2 regions of the Listeria grandensis genome follow, and region 2 is predicted to be linked to the other one. Evidence: predicted binding sites of a transcription regulator. Region 2 holds the regulator's gene; the other holds the start of a gene.

Region 1 (3,429 bases), on a different contig from region 2:
GTCGGCATTTACTCAGTGATGAAAGTAGGCGCGGCACGTGGACATAAACTATTTACCTGGGGTATTTTGACAACACTTATTTTTATGGGGCTTATTTATATTTTTGCAGCAGACAATTTCAGACAATATTCCGCGGCTATTATTGCATTGCTTGGCTTTAGCTCCGCGTTGATCATGAGAGAAGTAGAAAATACGCATCCGGATAACAAAAAACAAGAAGAACAATGAGGAGTGAAATAAAATGGGAATTCATCAATATTTTCGCAGTTTATCAGATTTAGAGAATATTTATCGCTGTCCAGGAAAGTTCAAATACCAAGAGCACTCCGTCGCCGAACATTCCTTCAAAGTGACACAAGTAGCACAGTTCTTAGGCAATGTAGAAGAACAGGCGGGACAAGCGGTTAATTGGCGTGCTCTATACGAAAAAGCACTGAATCATGATTACCCAGAACTGTTCATCGGGGATATCAAAACGCCGGTTAAATATGCGACATCCGAGCTTCGCGAAATGTTATCCGAGGTCGAAGAAACGATGACACGAAATTTTATTGATAACGAAATCCCAACGGAATTCCAAGCAATTTATCATGTCCTGCTGAAAGAGGGGAAAGATGACACGTTAGAAGGTCGCATTCTCGCTGTAGCAGATAAAGTTGATTTGCTGTACGAATCATTCGGCGAAATTCAAAAAGGCAATCCAGAGCCAACGTTCACTAAAATATATAGTGAGGCTTTAGAAACGATCTACCAATTCCGTGAAATGAATTGCGTTCAGTATTTCCTCCGCGAAATCCTACCAGATCTTCTCGCTGAAAAAGGGATTGAAAAAACTGACTTACCAGCATTAACAACTGAAATCAAAGCACGCGTTCTAAAAGAAGATAATTAAAAGGGAGTGCGAAGCCTATGTGGGATCAGCTAATTTCGGCGTTTATTTTTCCTGGGTTGTTGGTCATTATTTTGTCTCGAATAACATACCACCGCTTTGTTGGGTTAGGACTGACCGTCATCTTAATCGCCGTCTCTGCTCGCTTAGGCTTTACAAACACATGGTGGCTTATATTCATTGACGCCATTTCGATGACAATTGGGTTCTTTTTAGCGACACATATGCTTGCTAGATTGCGTCAAGCAGACAAGGAATGGTAGTAAAGAAAGCGAAGATATATTCGTGATATAAATACGAACGTATTTTCGCTTTTTACTGGTGGTTTTCGAACAATTATGGTAGAATAAGTGTAAGTAATGAGTCTGGGATTTGCCTAGGCTCGCTTTCGTTTTGCTAAAGGAGGGGAAAAGGTGAAGGATACATTTCAACTAGTTTCGAAGTACACACCACAAGGCGATCAGCCCAAAGCCATTGAGAAATTAGTGGCTGGTTTAAATAGTGGTATTAAGCATCAAACCTTGCTTGGTGCAACGGGAACAGGGAAGACTTTTACGGTTTCTAATGTGATTCAAGAAGTGAATAAGCCTACGCTTGTCATTGCACATAATAAGACGTTAGCAGGGCAATTATATAGTGAGTTTAAAGAATTTTTTCCAGATAATGCAGTGGAATATTTTGTGAGTTACTATGATTACTATCAACCGGAAGCCTACGTACCACAGACAGATACATTTATTGAGAAGGATTCCAGTGTCAACGATGAAATTGATAAATTACGACATTCGGCAACGGCATCTTTATTTGAACGCCGTGATGTGATTATTATTGCCAGTGTGTCTTGTATTTATGGCTTGGGTTCGCCAGAGGAATACGGTGCAATGCTGGTTTCACTACGACCAGGAATGGAGATTAGTCGCGATCAATTATTGCGTGATTTAGTAGAAATACAGTATGATCGCAACGATATTGATTTTCAACGCGGTCGTTTTCGGGTTCGCGGGGACGTTGTTGAAATTTTTCCGGCATCTCGTGATGAGCACTGTATGCGAGTTGAATTTTTCGGAGATGAGATTGAACGGATCCGGGAAGTAGACGCGTTAACAGGTGAAATCATTGGGGAACGCGACCATGTTTCCATTTTCCCAGCTTCCCACTTTGTGACGCGACCAGATATTATGCAGAAGGCGATTGTGAATATCAAGGCAGAATTGGAAGCTCGCTTGAAAGTGTTGCGTGCTGATAATAAATTACTAGAAGCACAACGTCTTGAACAACGTACGAATTATGATATTGAGATGATGGAAGAGATGGGTTACTGCTCTGGAGTAGAGAATTATTCACGCCATTTATCTTTGCGAGAAGCAGGCTCTACACCATATACGTTGCTGGACTTTTTCCCAGATGATTTCCAAATTGTCATCGATGAGTCACATGTAACGATGCCGCAAATTCGTGGAATGTACAACGGAGACCAAGCGCGTAAACAAATGCTGGTAGATCATGGTTTCCGTTTGCCATCCGCACTAGATAATCGTCCGTTACGATTGGAAGAATTCGAGAAACATGTGAACCAGATTATGTACATTTCAGCTACGCCAGGACCATATGAATTAGAGCGTAATCCAGATGTTATCCAACAGATCATTCGTCCCACGGGGCTACTGGATCCAATTATTGATATTCGTCCAATTGAAGGCCAAATTGATGATTTAATCGATGAAATTAATGATCGCATTAAGAAGAATGAGCGCGTTTTAATTACGACACTGACGAAGAAAATGTCGGAGGACTTAACGGATTATCTGAAAGAGACCGGAATTAAAGTCCAGTATTTACATTCCGAAATAAAAACATTAGAGCGAATTGAGATTATTCGCGATTTGCGCCTAGGTGTATACGATGTCCTTGTAGGGATCAACTTGTTGCGTGAAGGAATCGATATTCCAGAAGTTTCACTTGTGGCCATTTTGGATGCTGATAAAGAAGGATTCCTACGTTCGGAACGTTCCTTGGTACAGACAATTGGCCGAGCTGCGCGTAACCAAAATGGTAGAGTCATTATGTACGCTGATAAAATGACCGACTCTATGAAATTCGCAATCAGTGAAACGTCGCGTCGCCGGGAAATTCAAGAGGCATATAATATCGAACATGGCATTACACCGCAAACAATTATAAAAGACGTGCGTGGCGTCATTGCTGCGACTACGGCTGCTGAGGAAAGAGAAGCCGAGCATCTGAAAGATCTTAGCAAGATGAATAAGAAAGAACGGCTTGCCTTCATTGAAGAGTTGGAACACGAGATGAAAGATGCAGCAAAAGCACTCGATTTTGAACGTGCGGCACAACTTCGCGATACATTACTCGAGTTAAAAGCGGAAGGATGATTGTAGTTGGAAAAAGATAAAATTGTGATACAAGGCGCTAGAGCTAACAATTTAAAAAATATTAATGTCGAAATACCGCGTGATAAACTGGTTGTTATGACTGGTTTATCTGGTTCGGGAAAATCCTCGCTTGCTTTTGATACGATATAC
Region 2 (3,429 bases):
ACGTCAAATACGTTATTATGAGGATCAAGGATTAATTCATCCAGCAAGAAATCAAGGGAATCATCGTTTGTACTCGCTTCAGGACATCGATATACTGCTTGAGATTAAAGACTACTTAAATGATGGTCTGAATATTGCGGGAATTAAGAAAATGTACCAAATGCAGCAAGAGGAACAAAAGTCACCGCTCACCGATGAGGATGTGCGTAAGATTTTACGAAAAGAAATGCAACAAGCAGGCCGTTTTGTGAAACAAGATGCTTCTGGGAAACAGCAATTACCGAGATTTTGACACACGATATTTACTTTTAAAAAGTTTATATAATATCAATTATTGGGAGGATTTAATTATGACGACATCGTATACTAAAGAAGACATTTTTCGCTTCGCAGACGAACAAAATGTGAAATTCATCCGCTTGCAATTCACGGATATCCTAGGAATTATTAAAAACGTGGAAATTCCGGTGAGCCAACTAGGTAAAGCATTGGATAATAAGATGATGTTTGATGGTTCCTCTATTGAAGGTTTTGTCCGTATTGAAGAATCGGATATGTACTTATTCCCAGACCTTGCGACGTGGGTAGTATTCCCATGGACAGCGGAGAAAGGGAAAGTAGCAAGACTTATTTGTGATATTTATAATCCAGACGGAACGATTTTTGCGGGAGATCCTCGTGCTAACTTAAAACGTGTATTAGCCGAAATGCATGATTTAGGATTTACAGATTTTAACTTAGGACCAGAGCCCGAATTTTTCTTATTCAAGTTGGATGAGAAAGGGAAACCAACGCTAGAATTGAATGATAATGCCGGTTATTTCGACTTGGCGCCAACTGATTTAGGCGAAAATTGTCGTCGTGACATCGTGTTAGAGTTAGAAGAAATGGGCTTTGAAATTGAAGCGAGCCATCATGAAGTTGCACCTGGTCAACACGAAATTGATTTCAAATATGAGGATGCGGTCACTGCTTGTGATAATATCCAAACATTCAAATTAGTCGTAAAAACAATTGCTCGTAAACACGGCTTGCATGCAACGTTTATGCCGAAACCATTATTTGGTGTCAACGGCTCTGGAATGCATTTCAATATGTCCTTATTCAATGAATCTGGCAATGCTTTCTTTGATGAAAACGGAGAAGAGCAACTAAGCGAAACAGCTTACCAATTCTTGGCGGGTATGTTGAAGCATGCACAAGGCTATACAGCTGTAACTAATCCAACGGTCAATTCGTTTAAGCGTCTAGTGCCAGGTTATGAGGCGCCTTGTTACATTGCATGGTCAGGGAAAAATCGTAGCCCTCTTGTTCGTGTTCCAAGTTCACGTGGTTTAAGTACTCGCTTGGAGCTTCGTAGTGTCGATCCAGCAGCGAATCCGTACTTAGCAATGGCTGTATTATTACGTGCTGGCTTAGATGGTATTAAGAACAAATTGACGCCGCCAAAACCAGTAGATCGTAATATTTATGGTATGAATGAAGAAGAGCGTCACGCGCATGGAATTTATGATCTTCCAGAAAGCTTGGCACTTGCATTGAAAGAACTTGTTAACGATGAGGTTATTGTGGATGGCTTAGGTGAACACATTTTAGAGCACTTTGTAGAGGCGAAAATCATTGAATGTGACATGTTTAGAACAGCGGTCCATCAATGGGAACGCGATCAATATATGGAAATATATTAATAGAAAGTACAAAAAGAGCTTTTCCCACCGTGGTGGGAAAAGCTCTTTTGACTTGGCCTTAACGAATGTCGCGGTATAAACCGATCACTTTTCCGAGTATAGATACGTTTCTAAGCAGTAAAGGTTTCATGGAGTCATTCTCAGGCTGTAATCGGAAATGGCTAGATTCTCTGAAAAACCGCTTGCACGTTGCTTCATTATCATCCGTCATAGCAACAACAATTTCGCCGTTATTAGCAGAATTTTGCTGTCTTACGATAACTTTGTCACCATTTAGAATTCCAGCGTTAATCATACTTTCACCATCGATTTCTAACATGAAAATCTCTGTTTCACCGTTAGCCATATACTCAGGTAGTGGAAAATATTCATCGATATTCTCAACGGCAGTAATAGGTATTCCTGCTGTTACTTTACCAATTATAGGAACATTAATAACATGTGGGGTCGCTATGTCGTCTTCCAATGACAAAATTTCAATAGCTCTAGGCTTTGTAGGATCTCTCCTTATCAGACCTTTCCCTTCAAGTCGTGCTAAATGTCCATGAACGGTCGAACTAGAAGCTAAACCAACTGCTTCACCGATTTCACGTACGGAAGGTGGATAGCCTTTGTCTTTTACTTCTGACTTGATAAAGTCATAGATATCTTGTTGCCGTTTTGATAATTTCATTTGTTTCACCCCGTTCACTCTTTCATTACTTCTTTTATTAATCCCAGTATATCAAAGTTTTTTTGGATATGCAAACAATTGTTCGTTTTTTTTATTGACATAACAGAACGAGTGTTCTATAATGAATAAAAAGCGAACATATATTCTTTTGGAGGGATAAACGATGACTTTAAAAACAATTTGGGATCGGTATTATATTGCTATTATTTTTATTATTACATGTTTTGTTTTAGGCGCTGTGTTATTGATAGTAACTGTGAATCAGGCGGAATCTGACTATAACGAGGTCAGTGTTGCTAGTGGGGATTCGATTTGGGGACTAGCGGATGAGTATGCTGGTAAGTATAAGATGAGTAAGCAAGAATTTGTCGCATGGGTGGAGAAAGAGAACCAAATCATCGATGGTAAGTTAACAGCGGGCGAAATGGTTACAATTCCTGTAAAAAGGATGAACTCAGACATAGATAGCTCCATCCAATTAGCAGATAAATAGTTAGTGCACAATACTTTAAAAAACCTGCCTTTTCATGTAAAATAAGCGGTGACAATGATAGAAAAGAGGTTTTTGGATGTTTAAAGAGTTTAAAGCATTTATTTCGAAAGGAAATGCTTTAGGTATGGCGATTGGTATTGTCATCGGAGCTGCGTTTACAAGTATTGTAAACTCGCTTGTGAATGATATTATTATGCCCCCGCTAGGTTTGTTGATAGGGAATGTGGATTTTACAAATCTGTTTATTAGTTTGAACGGGGCGCACTATGATACTTTAAAAGCAGCACAAGCGGCTGGAGCGCCTACCATTAATTATGGGATGTTTATTAATAACGTTATTAGTTTCCTAATTATTGCTTTTTCTGTATTTTTGATTATTAAATTGGTTTCGAAGTACATACCTCTGGAGCCGAAGAAGCCAGCGACGAAAGAATGCCCTTATTGTTTATCGGCTATTCCAGAACAAGCAACAAAATGTTCGCAATGTACTTCTGATTTATCTATAAAAGAAGAGCCAGAAGTTTCTGTATAGGATGGAAGTCAAGACGCAAGGAGGAGAATTATGCTAGAAAAGA

What was found. Region 2 encodes LexA, which represses DNA repair genes until DNA is damaged. Its sites were predicted from a motif close to CGAACATATGTTCG; they were not measured.
Region 1: the regulator LexA is predicted to act here: its motif matches at 1,187-1,200, upstream of uvrB (excinuclease ABC subunit UvrB).

What each region holds. Positions count from the first base shown of each region.
Region 1 covers NZ_JAASUG010000006.1:3,232-6,660, reverse strand. The annotation lists gene HCJ54_RS09135 (hypothetical protein) at 1-228, shown strand, start outside; gene HCJ54_RS09130 (HD domain-containing protein) at 242-892, shown strand; gene HCJ54_RS09125 (CsbA family protein) at 910-1,152, shown strand; gene uvrB (excinuclease ABC subunit UvrB) at 1,303-3,279, shown strand; gene uvrA (excinuclease ABC subunit UvrA) at 3,286-3,429, shown strand, end outside.
Region 2 covers NZ_JAASUG010000002.1:158,389-161,817, reverse strand. The annotation lists gene HCJ54_RS03390 (MerR family transcriptional regulator) at 1-292, shown strand, start outside; gene glnA (type I glutamate--ammonia ligase) at 351-1,688, shown strand; gene lexA (transcriptional repressor LexA) at 1,747-2,361, opposite strand; gene yneA (cell division suppressor protein YneA) at 2,525-2,854, shown strand; gene mscL (large conductance mechanosensitive channel protein MscL) at 2,931-3,386, shown strand; gene HCJ54_RS03365 (DUF896 domain-containing protein) at 3,417-3,429, shown strand, end outside.